3 regions of the Pseudomonas sp. S1_E05 genome follow, and region 3 is predicted to be linked to each of the others. Evidence: riboswitches for the same ligand, from Rfam matches in the RefSeq annotation. Region 3 holds a riboswitch; each other region holds the start of a gene.
The links. Region 3 has a riboswitch for cobalamin ahead of cobO (cob(I)yrinic acid a,c-diamide adenosyltransferase). Riboswitches for the same ligand answer to the same signal wherever they lie in the genome.
Positions count from the first base shown of each region.

Region 1: it holds a riboswitch for cobalamin, as region 3 does, so the genes downstream of both, cobW (cobalamin biosynthesis protein CobW) here and cobO (cob(I)yrinic acid a,c-diamide adenosyltransferase) in region 3, are expected to answer to the same signal.
Region 2: it holds a riboswitch for cobalamin, as region 3 does, so the genes downstream of both, AB4N33_RS08395 (ABC transporter substrate-binding protein) here and cobO (cob(I)yrinic acid a,c-diamide adenosyltransferase) in region 3, are expected to answer to the same signal.

Region 1 covers NZ_JBFRHM010000001.1:1,456,782-1,463,676, forward strand. The annotation lists gene AB4N33_RS06780 (cobalamin biosynthesis protein) at 1-281, opposite strand, end outside; gene AB4N33_RS06785 (CbtA family protein) at 278-970, opposite strand; gene AB4N33_RS06790 (CbtB domain-containing protein) at 982-1,176, opposite strand; cobalamin riboswitch at 1,295-1,521, opposite strand; cobalamin riboswitch at 1,686-1,898, shown strand; gene cobW (cobalamin biosynthesis protein CobW) at 1,998-3,059, shown strand; gene cobN (cobaltochelatase subunit CobN) at 3,063-6,895, shown strand, end outside.
Region 2 covers NZ_JBFRHM010000001.1:1,841,426-1,848,320, reverse strand. The annotation lists gene AB4N33_RS08420 (DUF1254 domain-containing protein) at 1-10, shown strand, start outside; gene AB4N33_RS08415 (hypothetical protein) at 30-479, shown strand; gene AB4N33_RS08410 (DUF3313 domain-containing protein) at 545-1,213, shown strand; gene AB4N33_RS08405 (ABC transporter ATP-binding protein) at 1,335-2,099, opposite strand; gene AB4N33_RS08400 (FecCD family ABC transporter permease) at 2,096-3,100, opposite strand; gene AB4N33_RS08395 (ABC transporter substrate-binding protein) at 3,109-4,122, opposite strand; cobalamin riboswitch at 4,252-4,446, opposite strand; gene tspO (tryptophan-rich sensory protein TspO) at 4,559-5,002, shown strand; gene AB4N33_RS08385 (cupin domain-containing protein) at 5,125-5,622, shown strand; gene AB4N33_RS08380 (hypothetical protein) at 5,635-5,961, opposite strand; gene AB4N33_RS08375 (sn-glycerol-3-phosphate transporter) at 6,196-6,654, opposite strand; gene AB4N33_RS08370 (DMT family transporter) at 6,775-6,895, opposite strand, start outside.
Region 3 covers NZ_JBFRHM010000001.1:2,979,997-2,986,891, forward strand. The annotation lists gene cobD (threonine-phosphate decarboxylase CobD) at 1-760, opposite strand, end outside; gene cbiB (adenosylcobinamide-phosphate synthase CbiB) at 753-1,661, opposite strand; gene bluB (5,6-dimethylbenzimidazole synthase) at 1,658-2,308, opposite strand; gene AB4N33_RS13750 (cobyrinate a,c-diamide synthase) at 2,305-3,687, opposite strand; gene cobO (cob(I)yrinic acid a,c-diamide adenosyltransferase) at 3,684-4,295, opposite strand; cobalamin riboswitch at 4,379-4,593, opposite strand; gene AB4N33_RS13760 (hypothetical protein) at 4,748-5,332, shown strand; gene AB4N33_RS13765 (PQQ-dependent sugar dehydrogenase) at 5,401-6,714, shown strand; gene AB4N33_RS13770 (O-methyltransferase) at 6,850-6,895, opposite strand, start outside.

The DNA of each region.
Region 1 (6,895 bases), 1.5 Mb from region 3:
CGTTCGAAGGCGATCTGCGAACGGTGGCTTAAGCACGGCTCGTAGGGCGCCAGTTGTTCACTGTTGAAATACGTCAGCGGCAGGTCGAGTTGTGCAGCCAGTTCGATCAGGCCGGGCTCGTCACGTTTCAGGTCGATGCTGGCCAGGGCCTGTATTTGACGCAGTTCGATTTGATGAGCCTGGAGGACCTGGTCGAGCAAAGCGCGCAGCGTTTCGACCGGGCAGCCGCGCTGACAGCCCAGGCCGACCACCAGGGTCGGCGCTGTGCTTTCAATGATCATGCCTGGTTCTGACGACGGAACAGCCAGGCGCTGAGCAAGCCAAGGGCCAACCAAAACGCGACGTTAGTCAGTTGCGAAGCCATCTTGAATTGCGTTTCCAACGCTTCTGGCGCGAGCATCGAATGCACCTCCGGCTGCGGTGCGCCGATCACATGCGGAACGGCGATGATCGCCACGCCCAGCAATTTCATCAGCCAATGGCGGCTGAACACGATCAGGGCAATGCCGACAGCGGTCGAAGCGGCGGTGCCGATCCACCACATTTGCCGTTGCGCGAGATCCGCCGCGGCGGTGCCCGGCAGTTCAGGGGGCAGGCCGAGGGTTGGCGCCAGCACGAAAGTGGCGTAGCCCGCCAGGCCCCAGAGCAGGCCCTGTGCAGTTTTGGTCGGTGCGCGCAGGGTGTAGAGGCCGGCGAGCATCAGTGCAAAACCGACGGCGACGACAAGGTTGCCACCGGTGGTCGACAGCACGCGCTGCCAGCCGTCTTCCGGCTCCCAGGCTTCGGTGTCGTGGTTGTGCGCGGCCGTGCCGGCAGCGTGTTCATGCACTTCAACGGCGGCAGGCTCGGATTTCTCGTAGGTTTCGGCCTGCAAAATCAGCGGCGAAACCCAGAAACTTTGCAGCAGCGTGAGCAGCAGGGCGGCCAGCAGTCCGGAAAAACCTGCGGTTTGCGCGATACGCTTGATCATGTCGTCAGGTCTCAATGGCAAGGGAACGCGGCGCTGTGGCGGGTATCGTGGGCGGCGTTGTGGACCGCTTCGATGTGCGAGAAACCGGCGAAGTAGACCAGGCACGCGCCCAGGATTGATGCGCAGACGGCGACGGTCAGGCGTTGGGTCAGGGTGGTTGTGTGGCTGCTGGCCGGTGCGTGGCCGGTGCTGCTGATGATCGACATGGCGCTTCCCTCTGTTCTGTCAGGGTGACGAGAGCGCATGCAGACACCCTGCGTAGCGTGCACGCAGAGGTTCAAACAGCGCCCGCCCACCGCGGGTTTGTTGTTTTCGTGATCGTATCGTCACTGTGTGTTGCGGGCCGGTCTCCGGGCTCGCGAGGGGCTTGGGCATCTGCCGAAACCTGCAAGAATCGCCTTCCCATGCCGATGATCGGCACAGTGGATCTGATTCTTCGCTCGCTTACCGTTGCGGGGGCAGCACCGGACTGACATGGGCTTGAGTAAAGCACATGATTCACCGGTTTCCCGTTTCACCCTGTGAAGGGCACCCGTAACAAGGCGTGTAGGAGAGCATGGGGCGGCTTTGCCGTCAATCGAGACCGGGTCGCGCCCATCGCGAGCAAGCCCGCTCCCACAGGGGACTGCGGACACCGGCCCATTGTGGGAGCGGGCTTGCCCGCGATGGCGTCCCGATTGCCGCCACAAGAATTTGACCCGCCCACAGACCATGCGTAGCCTTGTCGCTTCGAGGTTCTTCGCCATTGTCGAAGCTAAGAAGGGAACGCGGTCAATGCCGCGGCTGCCCCCGCAACTGTGAATGGTGATGTTCGCTGCCACGCCACTGCAAGCCCTGCACAATGGGTTCGCGGGAAGGCGCAGCGAATGCCGGGCCAACCGCCCGGCACACTGTCAGCCAGGAGACCTGCCTCGATCCAGATTCTCACTACAACCGGGCGGGGTGATCCGGTGGCGAAACTCTTGCGCGCACCGCTGTTGCAGCGCTTGTCGTCCCGTATGCCCGCCACCTTGCCAAAGGGCATCCGATGAAAACACTGGCCAAACTCCCCGTCACCATCGTCACCGGCTTTCTCGGCTCGGGCAAGACCACCTTGCTGCGCCACATGCTCGACAACGCCCAGGGCCGTCGTATCGCCGTAATCGTCAACGAGTTCGGCGAGCTGGGCATCGATGGCGAAATCCTCAAGCAGTGCTCCATCGGCTGCACCGAGGAAGAAGCCGTCGGTCGTGTCTTCGAACTGGCCAACGGCTGCCTGTGCTGCACCGTGCAGGAGGAGTTCTTCCCGGTGATGCGCGAACTGGTGGCGCGCCGGGGCGATCTCGACCACATCCTCATCGAAACCTCTGGCCTGGCACTGCCCAAACCATTGGTGCAAGCCTTTCAGTGGCCGGAAATCCGCAGCGCCTGCACAGTCGACGCGGTGATCACCGTGGTCGACAGCCCGGCCGTCGCTGCCGGCACTTTCGCCGCATTCCCGGATCAAGTCGACGCCCAGCGTAAACTCGATCCGAACCTGGACCACGAGTCGCCCCTGCACGAGCTGTTCGCCGACCAACTGGCCAGCGCCGACCTGGTGATTCTCAACAAGGCCGACCTGATCAACCCTGAAGACCTGGCTCGCGTGCGCCTGGAAGTCGCCGAAGAATTGCCGCCGGCGGTCAAGATCATCGAAGCCAGCAGCGGTCGCTTGCCGCTCGATGTGCTGATCGGCCTGGGTGCCGGTTCCGAAGAACACATCGACAGCCGTCACAGTCACCACGATCACCACCACGAAGGCGAGGACGATCACGATCACGACGCGTTCGACTCCATCTCCATCGAATTGCCCCAGGCCGACGAGAGCCTGTTGCTGGATGCGCTGACCCAGTTGGTGATCAAGCACGACATCCTGCGCGTCAAGGGCTTTGCGGCCATCCCCAACAAGCCCATGCGCCTGCTGATCCAAGGTGTGGGCACACGTTTCGACAAGCACTTCGACCGCCAGTGGGGCGCCGATGAAGCGCGCACCACACGCCTGGTGCTGATCGGCCAGGCGCTGGACGCCGTGCAACTCGAAGCGCAACTGCGCGCCGCGCTCAGCGTGTAACCCATGCACCTGCTCAGGACCCAGCCCGGCGGTTTCGTGTCGGATGACAACATCGCCGACCTTGGACAAACCCCCGCCGAGCTGGTGATCCTGTGCAGTGGCGACTCCAGCCTCGCCTTGCTCGCCGAGGCCGCGCAACAGTTACCCGACGATTACCCGAGCGTGCGCCTGGCCAATCCGATGCAGGTGCAGAATCACGCCTCGGTGGATTTGTACGTCGATGAAGTGTTGCGCCATGCCAAGGTGATCCTGATTTCGCTGCACGGCGGCATCGCCTATTGGCGCTATGGCGTCGAGCAACTGATCGAGCTGTCCCGGCGCGGCGTGCAATTGATTCTGGTGCCCGGTGACGACCGCCCGGACCCCGAACTCAGCGACCTGAGCACGGTAGCGGTCGAAGAGCGTGACCGGCTCTGGCACTACCTGCGCCAGGGCGGCATGGCCAACGCCCTGGACCTGTTCCGCTGTTTGGCGAGTCGCTGGCTCGGTCGCGATTACACCTGGAGTGAACCGCAAGCCCTGCCGCGCACCGCGATCTATCACCCGAGCAAAAGCCCGGCTGTGCTCAGCGACTGGCAAGCCGTCTGGGAGGCCGGGAAGCCAATGGCGGCAGTGCTGTTTTACCGCTCGCACTTGCAGGCGGCGAACACGGGCTTCATCGATGTGTTCTGCCAGCGCTTGCAAGCGGCGGGGCTCAATCCCTTGCCGATTGCGGTGGCCAGCCTGAAAGAGCCCGGTTGCCTGACGGTGGTCGAGGACTGGCTGGACCAGGTCGACGCGGCGGTGATCCTCAACACCACCGGCTTTGCTCAATCCAGCCCGGAAGCGCCGCACCTGCGTCCGTTTCGTCGCAATATCCCGGTGATCCAGGCCATCTGTGCCCAGGACAACGAGCCCGGCTGGCGTGACAGCGAGCAAGGGCTGGGCCCGCGTGACCTGGCGATGCACATTGCGCTGCCGGAGCTGGATGGACGCATCATCAGCCGCCCGATCAGTTTCAAGGACCTGGCCTGGCGCAGCGAACGCAGCCAGTCCGATGTGGTGTGCTACCGGGCAGCGCCCGAGCGCATGGATTTTGTCGCTGAGCTGGCGCGGCGCTGGGTGGAACTTGCGCGGGTGCCCAACGGGGAGAAACGCATTGCCTTGATCCTCGCCAATTATCCGACCCGGGATGGGCGCATTGGCAACGGCGTCGGCCTCGATACGCCGGCCGCCGCCCTGAACATCCTTCGGGCGTTGCACGAGCAAGGTTACCCGCTGCCGGCCGAATTGCCGGACAGCGGCACCGCGTTGATCCAGCAATTGCTCGGTGGCGTCAGCAATGACCTCGACAATCTCGACCAGCGTCCGTGCCATCAGAGCCTCGCGCTGGATGACTACACGCGACTGTTCGATGCCTTGCCCGAAGCCAATCGGCGGGCGGTGCTGGAGCGCTGGGGCGAGCCGGAGCAAGACCCGATGTGCCGGGGAGGGCGAATGATGATCGCCGGGCTGCGCTTGGGCCTGACGTTTGTCGGCATCCAGCCGGCCCGTGGCTATCAGGTGGACCCGAGCGCGGTCTATCACGACCCGGACCTGGTGCCGCCGCATGGCTACCTGGCGTTCTACTTCTGGTTGCGTCACGCCTACGGTGCGCACGGTGTGATTCACGTGGGCAAGCACGGCAACCTCGAATGGTTGCCGGGCAAGGGCGTTGGCCTGTCGGAAAACTGCTGGCCGGACGCGTTGCTCGGGCCGCTACCGAATATCTACCCGTTCATCGTCAACGATCCGGGCGAGGGCGCCCAGGCCAAACGGCGCACGCAAGCGGTGATCATCGATCACCTGATGCCACCGCTCACCCGCGCAGAAACCTACGGGCCGCTGCGCAACCTGGAATTGTTGGCCGACGAGTATTACGAAGCGCAACTGCTCGACCCACGGCGGGCGCGGGAGTTGCAGCGTGACATCCTGCAATTGGTGCGCGAGACCCACATCGACCGCGAGTTGCAGCTGGACGAAAGCCTGGACAGTGACGCCGACGCGGCGATCTGGTTGCCGCGCCTGGATACGTATTTGTGCGACTTGAAGGAATCGCAAATCCGCGATGGCCTGCACATTTTCGGCGAATCTCCGACCGGACGTTTGCGCATCGATACGCTGCTGGCATTGCTGCGCATCCCACGTGGTGATGGGCGCGGGGCGCAGTCGAGCTTGTTGCGGACATTGGCCAAGGCATTCGGATTAGGGGTTGATCCGCTCGATTGCGCGCTGGCCGATCCGTGGGGCGGGCCGAGACCGGAGGCGTTGCTGGCCGTCAGTGATGAACTGTGGCGCACGGCGGGGGATACCCGTGAGCGGCTGGAGTTGTTTGCCAGCGAACTGATCTCGCAAACGCTGAACACCGCCCTCTGTAGGAGCGAGCATGCTCGCGATGGAGTATCAGACACTCTGGCGGCGACTGACACACCATCGCGAGCATGCTCGCTCCTACAGGATGGGGGTGACTGGTCTGAAGTGAACACGATCCTCGACCACCTGAACGAAGTCGTCGCCCCACGCCTCGACGCCTGCGGCCCCGCAGAAATGCGAGGCCTGCTCGACGCCTTGAGTGGCCGCTTCGTGCCCGCCGGGCCCAGCGGTGCGCCGAGTCGCGGTCGCCTGGACGTGCTGCCCACCGGGCGCAACTTCTATTCGGTGGACGTGCGCAACCTGCCCACCACCACCGCGTGGCGCATAGGCTTCCAGTCCGCCAACCTGATTCTTGAACGACATCTGCAAGACCATGGCGATCATCTACGCCAGCTTGGTTTGTCGGTGTGGGGCACCGCGACCATGCGCACCGGTGGCGACGACATCGCGCAGGCCATGGCGTTGATGGGCGTGCGACCGGTGTGGGCCACGGGCAGTCAGCGCGTCGACGATTTCGAGATCCTGCCGTTGAGCCTGCTCGACCGCCCGCGGGTGGACGTGACCTTGCGCGTTTCCGGGTTCTTCCGCGATGCGTTCGCCAACCTGATTCGTCTGTTCGACGCTGCGGTGCAAGCCGTCGCTTCGCTCGACGAACCGGATGATCTGAATCCGTTGGCCGCCAAAGTGCGGGCCGAGCGTGAGAACCTGCTGCAGGCCGGGTTCGATGAAGACGCGGCGCGACGCCAGGCCGGTTGGCGCATTTTCGGCGCCAAGCCAGGGGCCTACGGTGCCGGTGTGCAGGGCGCCATCGACGGTCGCCTGTGGCAAAGCCGCGAGGACCTGGCCGAGGTGTACCTGAATTGGGGCGGCTATGCCTACGGCGGGTCCGACGAAGGCACCGCTGCACGCGAGCAGTTCGCCCGGCGCTTGAGCCAGGTCCAGGCGGTGTTGCAAAACCAGGACAACCGCGAGCACGACTTGCTCGATTCCAACGACTATTACCAGTTCCAGGGCGGCATGCTCGCCGCCGTGGAAAGCCTCGGCGGCGTTGCGGCCGCCAGTTACCACGGCGACCACAGTCAGCCGGACCTGCCGAAGATCCGCACGTTAAAGGAAGAACTGAACCGGGTCATTCGCTCGCGAGCCGCCAACCCGAAGTGGCTGGAGGGCGTCAAGCGTCACGGCTATAAAGGTGCGTTCGAGATGGCGGCGACGGTGGACAACCTGTTCGCGTTCGACGCGACGACGCAGTTGATCGACGATCACCAGTACGCGTTGCTGGCCGATGCCTATCTGCTGGACCCGGGGACCCGGGATTTTGTGCGCGAACACAACCCGCATGCCTTGCGTGATATGACCGAGCGCATGCTCGAAGCTCAGCAGCGAGGCCTGTGGAAGGAGCCTGGGGAGTACCGCGAGGCACTGGAAAACCTGTTGTTGGATAT
Region 2 (6,895 bases), 1.1 Mb from region 3:
GAAGATATGAGTCATTGGAGGAGGTCGTCATGAATCTCAGCAGAACACTGGTCGGTGTGTTGCTCACAGCCGGACTGCTTGGCTGCACCCACTCATCCAGTCAATCGGTGAACCTGGCGCTGCAAGCCACCGGCAGGAATGCCGGGCAGGTCGGTCGCGTGACGTTGACCGACATGGGCGATAAAACCAACTTCAACTTCTACATCACCGGTGTACCCACCGGCACCATCTTGCCGCCGCGGCTCTACAGCTTCATCAACCAGGGCAGTTGCCAGCAACCGGGGCCCGTCGCCTTCGCCATGAACGATCAGGTCAACACGCGAAGCGATGCCGGGACCAAGGGGTGGAGTTTTTATCGCAGTGCGCCGATATCGTTGACCCATTTGCTGGCGAGTGCGCATTCGATCGTGGTACGCAGTGCGCCGTCGGATGGCGACGGCGATATTTTCTGCGGTGACGTAGCGCAGGCGAACCGATGATAACGGCGAGCTTGCGGTTCCAGATGTTCTCCTCATCAAACCCTGATTTTCCAGGAGCATTGCCCATGAAGCTATCCCGTAACCTGTTTGTCGGCGTGACATTGGCGGTTCTTTTGCTCGGCGGTTGCACCTCGAAAGTGACAGAGCGCGCTCAATACTCGGGCTTTCTTCCCAACTACAACAACCTCAGTGAAGTCACCACGACGAGTGGCGAGACAGCCATGCGCTGGGTCAGCCCGTCGTGGAATCCGAATGCATACGACACGGTGGTGTTCAACAGGCTGGAACTCTATCCGGCGCCCAAGCCCAATGAGCGGGTGAACCGGCAGACCCTGGACGAATTGCAGAGCTACATGACCGGAAAGGCCAAAAGCACGCTGGGGCAGAAATACCGGGTGGTGAGCAGCACGGCACCTGCCGGCTCCAAGGCGCTGATCCTGCGTGCCGCGATCACCGGCGTGAGTGCGTCCAACGAAGGCATGAAATGGTACGAAGTCGTCCCTATCGCGGCCGTGGTCGGGGCGACACAGGCGGCTACCGGTTACCGCGATCAAGACACCAACCTGTTCATCGAAGCCGAATTCATCGACGCCAAGACCAACCAGACCGTAGCCAAGGTCGTGCGCAAGGTATTCGGCACCCAGTTGTCGAACGAGAGCGAGAAAATCAGCACCAAGGACTTCAAGGCTGCGATCGATAAATTGAATGCCGATCTGGCGGCGTTTATTCGCTGATCAACGCATGACATGCAGGAGTTTCACTCGCGATGGTCGTTGGCGTAGACGCTGGCGGCCTGATGCCCGGCGGTGGCTCTGACTCCATCGCGAGCGTGCTCGCTCCTGCATCAACGCGGCATCAGGTAGAGCGCAACCTCAGTATCTGCGCGCCATCGAACGGGTCGGTGAGGTAATGTGCCTGCACGCCAAAGGTGTCGAGCAACCGTTGCGGCGTCAGCACCTCAAGCGGTTTGCCGAGCGCCACTAACCGGCCGTGATCAAGCACCGCCAGGCGATCACACGTCAGCGCCTGATTGAGGTCATGCAGTGCAATCAATGTGGTGACAGGCAATGATTGCACCTCGCGAAGAATCGCCAGTTGATGCTGGATATCCAGATGATTGGTTGGCTCATCCAACAACAAGATCTGCGGCCGTTGGGCGAGGGCTCGGGCGATGTGCACGCGTTGGCGCTCGCCACCCGACAGGCTGCGCCAGGTGCGCTTGCTCAGGTGCGCGGCATCCACGTCATGCAACGCCTGGCGGACAATGGCGTCATCTTCGCTCGACCATGGGCTCAACGCTGACAGCCACGGTGTACGCCCCAACGCCACCGCATCAAATACCCGAATGGCCTCGTCGGTATCCGCCTGTTGCTCGACCACTGCCAACTGCTGCGCGATGCTGCGTCGCGACAGCTCGCCCAAGCGCTGGCCACCCAGGCGCACTTCTCCGGTCGCCGGTGGACGCAAACCGGCGAGCAACTTCAGCAGCGTCGATTTGCCCGATCCATTCGGTCCGACAATGCCCAGGGTTTCGCCCAACCGGACCTCAAGATCAATGTCATTGAGCAGTTCGGCGTCCCGCACGCGAAAGCCCAGGCCAGAGCAGCTTAAGACACTCATCGAGCATTCCTCCGACCAATCAGAATCAGCGCAAACACCGGTGCGCCAACCAGTGCGGTAATCACACCGACCGGAATCACCTGACCCTTGATCAAGGTTCGCGATAACACATCCGCTGCAATCAGGAACAACGCACCGCCCAAGGCGCTGGCCGGTAACAGCCGCGAATGCCCGGTGCCCAGCATCAGCCGAGCCGCATGGGGAATCACCAGCCCGACGAAGCCGATGGAGCCGACAATCGACACCATCACCGCCGTCACCAGCGCTGCGCAACCAATGAGCACCAACTGCACGCGCCGTACCGCAATGCCCAATGACGCCGCCGAGTCGACGCCAAAGGTAAACGCATCCAGCGCACGCCGATGCCATAAACACACGACCAGGCCAGCGACGGCCACCGGTACCGCCAGCCACACCGACGGCCAGCGCACACCACTGAGATTGCCCAGCAACCAGAACAGAATGCCGCGCGCCTGCTCGGAACTGGCGGACTTGGTGATCAGGAATGCGGTCATTGCATTGAATAGTTGCGACCCGGCAATGCCCGCCAGGATAATCTGCCCGGTCCCCCCCGACGTACCGCTGACTCGCGCCAGCAACACCACCAGCGCAAAGGCGGTCATGGCGCCGACAAAGGCCCCCGCCGACAACGTCAGCAAACCCGCGCCGACACCCAGCAACGCTACCAGGACGGCACCCGTCGAAGCACCCGCGCTGATGCCCAGCAGATAAGGTTCCGCCAACGGATTGCGCAACAAGGATTGCAAGATGACTCCGCACGTCGCCAGCCCGGCGCCGCAAGCGGCGGCCACCAGCGCGCGGGTCAGGCGGTAGTTCCAGACGATGCCTTCATCGATGGGGTTCAGCGCATAACCCGCGCCCCACAGTTTATTGGCCAGCACCTGGAGCACCACGAGCGGGTCGATGGGCGTTTCACCAATGGCAACACCCGCCAGCACCGCCAGCGACAGCATCCCCAGCGCAAGCAGTGTACGTATCAAGGTTGCAGTCATTTCGGCAGATCGTAACCGTCGATGGCCGTGGCCAGTTGCTCGAGGCCGTCGAACATCCGAGCGCTGGCCTGCAGGGCCATGGCGTCGACGATGATGATGCGGTTGTGCTTCACCGCGTCCATGTTGCGGGTGACCGGATCGCTGCGCAGGAAGGCCAGTTTTTTCTCATGGTCATCCGCCGGGAAGCGGCGACGGTCCATGCGTGCGATCACCAGGAAAGTCGGGTTGGCCTTGGCGATGGTTTCCCAGCCCACGGTTGGCCATTCTTCATTGGAGTCCACCACGTTACGCACGCCCAGGGTGCTGAGCATGAAGTCCGGAATGCCCTTGTGCCCGGCCACAAACGGATCGACGTTCATGTCGGTGCTGGAAAACCACACCAGGGCACTGGCCTGTTTGCCACCTTTTTGCTGGACCTTGGCCACGGAGGCGGCCAGCTTGGCTTTAAGCTCGGTGACCCACTGCTCGCCACGGTCCTGCACGTCGAAAATCTGTGCCAGTTGCTCGATGCTCTTGTAAATGGTGTCAATGCGAAACGGCTCCAGGCGCGTGCCGTCGGCGCCTACCCGATTGTCCTTGCCCTCGCAGTCGGACGGGAGCAGATAGGTCGCGATCTTCAGTTCATGAAACTGTTCACGGGTGCCGACCGCGCCTTGTGGCCCGACCATCCATTCGAACTCCACGGTCACCAGTTCCGGACGCTTGCCGATCACGGCTTCAAAACTCGGCTCGTTGTTCGCCAGGCGTTCGACCTTGTCGTTTTGCGTCTTGTAAGCCGGCAGCACATCGTTGAACCACAGCGAAGTGGCGGCCACCTTGTTGCCCAGGCCCAAGGCATACAGCATCTCGGTGCCAGCCTGTCCAATCGTCACGGCGCGGGTTGGCGCGTGAGCAAAGGTGAGGGGAGTGCCGCAGTTGTCGATGGTCAGCGGGTACTGCGTCGGGGCGGCTTGTGCGAAGGCGCACAGGCCAAGGCTGGTGAACAGCGCAGTAAGGCGGGGCAACAGCATGGGGCAATCTCCATTTGAACCGTACTTGAAACGGGCGCGGTACGGGTCTGGAAACACACCATCGAACGCTGCTGTAAAAGCAGGGCAAGGCCGCTCGGCACGGATGTCCTCCCCGGACACCCCGCCGGTTAGTGATTTGTCTGGCCGGCAGGTCTCCTGACTGATGCGTCGTCGCCACGCTCCAGCCTTCCCGGATCAGGTCCAGTGACTATCGAGGAGCAGGCTCAGCACCTACAGTTGCGGGGGCAGTTTCGATTGACGCCCGTTGCGGCGTTTCGAATTCCCTATTAGTCCCGTTCGGGAACCGGCGGCGTATGGTAGTCGATCAGGCCGCCGAGGGGGAACGTGGTTTTTTTCACCTTGTACGCCGTGAACTTTTAACGGGTCAGCACCCGTCCAAGTTCCAAATACACCGACACAGGGACCGATCATGACCATGACCTTCTTCATCTTCCTCCTGGCCTGCGCGGCGGCCGCCAGCACCGGTGTGCTGTTCAAGCCGGGCGAGTGGTACCACTCGCTGGTCAAGCCAGGCTTCACGCCGCCCAACTGGTTGTTCCCGGTTGCCTGGACGATCATCTACCTGCTGCTCGCCTGGGCCGGCTACCGCTTGAGCCTGATCCCCGGCAGCCAGATCGTGTTGGCACTCTGGGCCGCGCAAATCGCGCTCAACACCTTGTGGACGCCGGTATTCTTCGGCGCGCATCACGTGTTGGCGGGGATGGTGATTCTGGTGGTGTTGTGGCTGGTGGTCGCGGCCATGGTCGTCATGGCCCTGCGCCTGGACCTGATTACCGGTTTGATCCTGTTTCCCTACCTCGCCTGGCTCTGCGTCGCCGCCGCGCTGAACTTCTCCATTCTGCGTAACAACCCTCGATAGTTTGTTACGCGGTGTAAGAACAGAAGTGCCCGGGACGTGATTTATCCGCGTCCCGGGCAAAAATTATCATCGCGTTCCAGTTCGCAGGCGGTGCGCCGCGACAGCTTTCAGGGAACGCACACATGAAAACCATCGGCTTACGCCACGCTCTCCACGCCTTGCTTCTCGCCGCGACGACCACCACCCTCTGCGCTCCCGCGAACGCCGAGGCGCTGGACAACAAGCAATTTTCGTCAATGCGCAGCGAAGATGTGCAATGGCAGGGTTTTCCCGCGTTCCCCGACGGCGCCAAACTGGCGGTGATCGTTGGCAACCCGAGTCAGTCGGGGCCTTATGTGGTCAGGGTCAAAGTACCGAACGGCTTGAAACTGATGCCGCATACCCACCCGGAAGATCGCATCTATACCGTCATTTCCGGCGTGTTCTATATCGGCCAGGGCAGCACCTTCGACGCCGACAAACTTGTGGCCTACGGGCCGGGCAGTGTGGTCGTGCTGCCGGCGAACACGCCGCACTTCCACTGGGCGAAGTCCGGTGAGTATGTGTCGCAGGTGTATGGGATCGGGCCTCTGGGGCTCAAGTACATCAATGACGCGGATGACCCGCGTCACGACAAGTAGCCCATTGGTGTGTCAGCTGAGCAACGAAAACCGCAGACGCGGCAGTTTAAAGGCCGTCACGCTGGATGGGGTGGACTCGCGACGTTGATCGACGATCATCTGGCCGATTTCCAAGCCCAGCTCTGCAGCATCCTCACGGGTCACGAACCTCAGCGCCGGCGTCTCGCGCGCCTCCCGGATTTCCTGGCCGTCGTACCAGACCGAAACGGTCGTGGTGTGATGGCTCTGCAGGCTTTGGGCCTCGCGGGGTTCCACTTTGATGGGGCCAAACGTTTCGACGAGGATTTCGTAGCCCAGGTAAGTCGCTTGTTTGATTACGGCTGAAGGTTGTGCGGTCATTGCTGCTTTCCATAGCTCTACATCGGACAATGGAAGGCAAAATACTCGAAAATTGGCGCAATGCCAAACTGATATCATGACAAAATGATTACAGTCAATAACCGAGGAAATTGCTGGGTTTCAGGGGAGGGCGGGCTGACCGGTATCCGCATGGAGTGAACCGGCCCGTGGTACGCGCGCCACCCTGAGGCTCGCGGAAGGCTTGGCGCTTTGGAAATATCGGGCGCCCGATGGTCAGTACCGGTAACCCACATTAATCATGGCCGCAGCGCCACCCAGGATTACCAGCTCGGCACCGACCGGCCCGTAAAACGTGCCAATCGCCGGAACAAGTACCGGTGCAACGCCGTAGCGATTGAGTGGAATCCGGTCCTTGTATTTGCCTTTGTAGCCATGAACCAGACCGCCACTGAGCTTGGCGTACACCGGATACTCGTCAGCCACCCAACGATGCCCGTAATAACCGTAGTACGAGCGCTGGTCGAAGGAGTTGAGAAACGTCGCGCCTCCCCAAAGCGAGCCGTCTTCACGATTGCGTTCTACGCCGATCAGCTTTTGGCGGTTGTTGTGATCAGGATCGGGTTTCCAGTGTTTGGTGTAGGCGCTTGTCTGGAAGTACCAGAACTCTCCATCCATGGCGAGGGCACATGGGCTGATCAGGAGTGCGCCCAGGGTGAGCAGTAGAGGTTTCATCGATCACCATTTTTTCGGCAGCAGGCGGGAATGCCGAACAAGCGTGCCATCGAAAACGGTGACCATCCGGTCGTTTGGTTTGCCGGACGTTTCGTTCGAAATGATTGGTCACACGCTGTTTTATTTCGAGAACCTTTTTGCACCCGCGACACACACAATGACCGCCAACGTCACTGCAATCATGCCAACGCTCACGTGTTCATGCAGTAGCCCGGCCGCCAGGGCCAGACCGAAAAAAGGT
Region 3 (6,895 bases):
GCTCACTGGCGGCATCGCTGCGCGCGCGCTGACTGGCATGCGCCTGTTTATCCAGCAGGCAGACTCGCCCCAACACACGGGTCGGCCCACTGACGGCCCAGGGTCCGACTTGTTCGGCAAGCAACTTGAGCAACTTGCGCTCGGCCAGGACAAACCCCAGGCGCACGCCGGCCAAACCAAAAAACTTGCCAAAGGAGCGCAGCACCACCAGGCCGACCTGATGGGAAAAAGGTGCCAGGCTCAATTGCGGCGTGTTGTCCATGAACGCCTCGTCCACCACCAGCCAGCCGCCCCGTTGAGCCAACCGGGAATGCCATTCCAGCAAACGCGTAGGCGCGATGCACAAGCCGGTTGGATTGTTCGGATTGACCACCACCAGCACATCGAGGTTGTCGATGAAAAAATCGACTTCCTGTTCCACCACCTCACGCACGATGTAGCCGTTGCGGCGCCAGGCCTCGGCGTGTTCGGCGTAACAGGGTGACAGCACTCCGACCTTGCCGGCCCGACGCAAACGCGGCAGCAACTGGATCGCCATTTGCGAGCCCGCTACCGGCAGCACCTGCGAGGCGCCGTAGTATTCGCAGGCCGCCTGCTCCAGGCCATCGTCGGCTTCCGGCAACCGCGCCCAGGCGCGCAGCGGAATGTCCGGCACGGCAAACGGCCAGGGCGCAAGGCCGCTGGACAGGTCGAGCCAATCCGCTTCGGCAATGCCGTATTCAAGCGCCGCCTTGCGCAACCGACCACCGTGTTCAAGCATAAAATTCAGCTCCCACACACAGAATCAGCAACCATAACCATACCCCGCGCTGGACCAGTTGCCAGCCTCGATCAATGGAATCGGCGTCCGCTGGCACACCTTCGCCCAACTGGGGACGCGGGTGCAACTCACCGTGATAAATCGCCGCCCCACCCAACTCGACCCCCAGGGCACCTGCCCCGGCGGCCATCACCGGACCGGCGTTCGGGCTGTCCCAGGTCGGGCCTTGTGTGCGCCAGCATTTGAATGCGAGTCGGGTCTTGCCCAACAGTGCATAGGTCAACGCCACCAATCGGGCAGGAATGTAGTTGAGCACGTCGTCGATCTTCGCAGCCGCCCAGCCGAAGCGTTCGAAACGCTCGTTGCGATAGCCCCACATCGCGTCCAGCGTGTTGCTCAAGCGATAGAGCACCACGCCTGGCGCGCCGGCCACGGCAAACCAGAACAACGCCGCGAAGACGGCGTCACTGCCGTTTTCCAGGACCGATTCAGTGGCGGCGCGGGCCACTTCGGTTGAATCCAGCTCAGTGGTCTGGCGACTGACCAGATAACCGACACGCTGGCGCGCCTGCTCCAGATCATTGCTACGCAAAGCCTTGGCAACCGGCTCGACGTGCTCCCCCAGGCTGCGCAAGCCAAGCGCACAATAGAGGGCGAGAATCTCGACGATCCAACCCACATAAGGCGCCCAGGAAAAAGCCGTGGCGAGCAAGGTCAGCGGCACGACCGCAATCACCCAGGCCGTCACGCCATGACTGCGCCAGCCGCGACCACCCCCGTTGAAACGTTGTTCGATGCGGTCGGCAAAACGGCCGAAGGCGACCAGCGGATGCCAGCGCTTGGGCTCGCCCAGCAGCGCATCCAGCGCCACCGCAGCGACACTCAACAACGCCACACTCATTGACTCACTCCCCAATAATTCTCATACAACATTTCGCTTAATGGACGTACCCGCGCCCAGCCTTCAAGCACCAGCATCGGTGCCGGATAAAACTGTTCGACCGGCCCCAGGCACAGAATCGCCAAAGGCTTGGCCCCGGCGGGCAGCCCCAACAGGTCAGCCAGGGCCTGGGGCTCGAACAACGAAACCCAACCCATGCCGAGCCCTTCGGCGCGGGATGCCAGCCACAGGTTCTGGATCGCGCAGGACAACGAGGCCATGTCCATTTCCGGCAACGTGCGGCGGCCGAAAATATGCCGTTCGCGGTCGTCCATCAGCGCCGCAATCAGCACCTCGGCGCAGTCGTTGATACCTTCGACTTTCAGCTTCATGAATTCGTCACTGCGCTCGCCGAGGGCCTCAGCGGTGCGCATGCGTTCTTCCTCCACCAGCGACTGGATCCTGCCGCGCAGGCTGCGGTCGCTGATGCGGATGAAGCGCCACGGCTGCATCAGGCCAACGCTCGGCGCCTGGTGCGCGGCTTCGAGCAGGCGCCGCAGTTGCTCAGGTTCTACGGTGCCACCCGTGAAGTGACGCATGTCGCGGCGTTCGGCGATGGCTCGGTAGACCGCTTGGCGTTCGGCCTCGGAGAAGGCGTTGTCGGTCATGGCCTAATCGCGGGCAAGCCCGCTCCTACACCAATACACTCGCCCCCTGCAGGAGCGGGCGTGCCCGCGATGGCGTCCGTAAGGTCCGGCGCAAAAAGCGCAGCAATCGCAGGAGGATTTGACGGAAAATAAAAATGCACATAAGAAGCCGTCATCCGCCCCTCACGATAAACGGCCTCCGCGCCGCGCCCCCCGTTCGGGCTCAGGCCGCGAGCAATCGGAGCCAGCTCGGTGGTGGTCAGCGAATGGTGATAGGTGTGCCCGCGCAGCGAGCCTTCCGGTAATTCAACCGCCTGCAAGGCGAGCGCCGCCAGGCGTTTCTGCATCACCGCATCCCCCGCCAGCAAGCCGGCCAACTCGGCGCGAGTGCCCTCGACATCGGTCAACGAATCAAGCAGGTAGAGCATGCCGCCGCATTCGGCCAGCAACGGTTTGCCGGCTGCATGGTGGGCGCGGATCGCTTCTAGCATCGACGTGTTCTGCGCCAGCGCCACGTGGTGCAGTTCCGGGTAACCGCCGGGCAAGTAGAGGCTGTCGGCGAGCGGCAGTTGCGTGTCGCGAATCGGCGAGAAGAATGCCAACTCGGCGCCCATCGCCCGCAGCAGGTCCAGGCTGGCGCCATAGGTGAACGCAAAGGCTTCATCACGCGCCACGGCAATGCGCACGCCGGCCAGCCAAGGATCGACCGCGATCACTTCGGGGGCCGCAAACGCCACGGCGGGCGGCAGCGCGACTTCGCAACTGCTGGCCAGGGCATCGGCAGCAGCATCGAGACGCAGATCCAGATCGTTCAATTCACTGGCCTGAACCAGGCCCAGGTGTCGGCTCGGCAGCTCGATTCCGGTTTCCCGGGACAGCGCGCCGTACCAGCGCAAACCTTCGGTCAGGCTGCCTTCGAGCAATTGCGCATGGCGCAGGGTGCCGACCCGGTTGGCCAGCACACCGGCAAACGGCAGGTCCGGTTGATAGCGGGCCAGGCCCAGTGCCAGGGCGCCAAAGGTCTGCGCCATGGCCGTGCCGTCAATCACCGCGAGTACAGGCACACCGAAGTGACGCGCCAGGTCGGCGCTGGACGGGGTACCGTCGAACAGGCCCATGACCCCTTCAATGAGAATCAGGTCAGCCTCGGCGGCGGCTTCCCACAACAGTCGCCGGCTTTCCTGCTCGCCGACCATCCACATGTCCAATTGATACACCGGCGCACCGCTGGCGCGCTCGAGGATCATCGGGTCGAGAAAGTCCGGGCCACACTTGAAGACGCGCACCTTGCGCCCCTGGTTGCGATGCAACCTCGCCAGGGCGGCGGTGACGGTGGTCTTGCCCTGACCGGAGGCCGGCGCGGCAATCAATACCGCCGGGCAATGACGTGGCTCACTCACAGTTCAACGCCCTTCTGCGCCTTGATACCGGCCTGGAAGGCGTGCTTGATCATGCCCATTTCGGTAACGGTGTCGGCCAACTCGATCATCTCGGGTTTGGCGCCGCGGCCGGTCACCACCACGTGCTGCATCGGCGGACGCGCTTGCAGGTCGCTGAGGACCTGATCGAGGTCGAGGTAGCCGTGCTTGAGAGCGATGTTCAACTCATCCAGCACCACCAGACCAATCGACGGATCGCGCAGCAACTCGCGGGACACCGCCCAGGCCGCTTCGGCGGCAGCGATGTCACGCTGGCGGTCCTGGGTTTCCCAGGTAAAGCCTTCGCCCATCACGTGGAAACGCACCTGCTCCGGGAAGCGGCGGAAAAACAATTCTTCACCGGTACTGTTGCGACCCTTGATGAACTGCACCACGCCGCACTGCATGCCATGGCCCATGGAACGGGCGAGCATGCCAAACGCCGAGCTGCTTTTGCCTTTCCCATTGCCGGTGAGCACCAGCAGCAGGCCGCATTCGTTTGGCGAGTTGGCGATGCGTTCGTCGATCACGGCTTTTTTACGCAACATGCGCGCCAAATGGCGTTCGTCACGATCTGGGGTATCGGTCATGGGGGAGCTCTCCGTTGAGGCGGGATAACGGCGGGCAGGCACAAGAAACAGATGGCAAGAAGCCCGACATCGCCCACCGTGATGTCGCTGGATTGAATCAGGCCGGTCTCCGGGCTCATGAGCGGCATCACGCCGGACTGCGCGCCTTCCCATGTCGCGATCGACACAGTGGCTCAAGGCGCAGCTTTCACTCATTTACCGTTGCGGGGGCAGCGCCGGGATCGTGCACGCACTCACCGGCTTCCCTGTTTCACTCTGCCGACCTGGGTCACAGAGCACCTGAAACAAGCCGCGAAGGTTAGAGGGTTGGGGGTGGAGCGTCAATTAAAGCCGGGACGCTGGCGGATGAATAACTGCCGTCGATCAATAAAATGACGCCAATCTTGTGCCAGACTCCCAGCAGTGATATCAAAGAGCCACAACCCCACATCACAAGAACAAGGGTGAGCACCATGCAAGGCATGATTATCAGCAATCCGCGACTGGAATTCCTGCGCCCGCTGCTGGAACGCTGGTTTGACTGTATAGACCGCTACAACGCCGTACGGGGCGATAACGACACGCCTTACTGGTACGACGAAAAAGCCAATCTGGGTTTGCTCGCGGCCGCCGCCTGGATGGCCGAAATGGTCACCCTGCAAGACACCCAGACCCGCAAGCAGCTTGAGGAAGGCGAACGCAACGCCCGCGCCAATCTGCTCATCGCCTCCAGCGAAACGCGCGCGTATCTTCAGGCCACTCAACGCTGGCCACGGGTCAACAGCCTCAACCTGACCCAGGCGCTGGCGGAAATCACCAGCGACGCCAAGCGCATCAGCTACAGCAGCGACCTGAAACTGGGCTGCCTGTTCGTGGCCCCGCAAAAAGCCCAGCACGGCGCCACGCCGGAAGAGCTGCAGGACATGGTCGATGACCTGCAAAAAGAACATTCCTGCGCGGTCGCCTGGTACTTCCCCTACGCCTACCGCAAATTACGCAACGAAGCGGGCAACTATCATCCGGGCATCGCGGTGTTGTTCAAGGAAGCTCACGGCTGACCGGTTGAACCATCTCGGGCTTGCGCTTCTCTACTGATCAGGTCACTGCATTCTTAGGGAAGTTCAGCATGCGCAAGCCCCAGCTCGCTCTCGTCATCACCATGGCCGCCGGGCTCGCTGCCTGCGGTGAAACTTCCACCCTACAGGTCTCCGACGGCACCGGCCCATCCCCGCAACTGCCAGAACCGAACAAGACACTGTTCCCGACAATGAACATCGCCCCGGCCATCGGCTGGCCGGCCGGCGCCAAACCGACGGCAGCAGCGGGCACTCAGGTGGCTGCATTTGCCGAAGGCCTCGATCACCCACGCTGGCTCTACTTACTGCCCAACGGCGACGTGCTGGTGGCCGAAACCAATGCGCCGCCCAAACCCGATGACGATAAAGGCATCAAGGGCTGGATCACCAAGAAAGTCATGAGCCGTGCCGGGGCTGCCGTACCCAGCCCCAACCGCATCACGTTGCTGCGCGACAAAGACCACGATGGCATCGCCGAAATCCGTTCCGTGTTCCTGGAAAACCTCAACTCGCCCTTCGGCATGACACTGGTGGGTAATGACCTGTACGTCGCCGACACCGACAGACTGCTGCGTTTCAATTACCAGCAAGGCGACACCACGATCAAATCCCAACCCATGAAGGTGATTGACCTGCCGGGTGGCACGCTGAATCACCATTGGACAAAAAACGTCATCGCAAGCAAGGACGGCAGCAAGCTGTACGTCACGGTGGGCTCCAACAGTAACGTCGGCGAAAACGGCATGGACAAGGAAGAAGGACGCGCGGCGATCTGGGAAGTGGATCGCGCCACTGGCAACCACCGGATATTCGCCTCGGGCTTGCGCAACCCCAACGGCATGGCGTGGGAACCGCAGAGCGGCGCGCTGTGGACAGCGGTCAACGAGCGCGATGAAATCGGCAGTGACCTGGTGCCGGACTACATCACTTCGGTGAAGGAAGGTGCGTTCTATGGCTGGCCGTTCAGTTACTACGGCCAGCACATCGATGTACGCGTAGAACCTCAAAATCCAGACCTGGTGGCCAAGGCTATTGCACCGGATTACGCAGTCGGCCCGCATACCGCCTCATTGGGCCTGGCCTTCGCAGAAGGCAATACGTTGCCGGCCCAATTCAAGGAAGGCGCATTCGTCGGCCAGCATGGCTCGTGGAACCGGAAACCGCACAGTGGCTACAAAGTGATCTTCGTGCCCTTCAGCGCGGGCAAACCGAGCGGCGCGCCAGTGGATGTGCTCACGGGTTTTCTCAATGACGAAGAGAAAGCCATGGGTCGCCCGGTGGGCGTGGTGATCGATCAGCAAGGCGACCTGCTGGTGGCCGATGATGTGGGGAACAAGGTGTGGCGGGTGTCGGCGCTCAAGTGATGCAGCGCCCTGCTTCCTGTAGGAGCGAGCATGCTCGCGATGATCGTCAACGAAAACGTTGGCTATCTGACACCCAGCGGCGTTTTCCAGTCCATCGCGAGCATGCTCGCTCCTACAGGGCGCGCGTGAAGGCCTCTAGCGCTTACGACAAAGCGTCAACCCATCCCCCAGTGGCAACAGC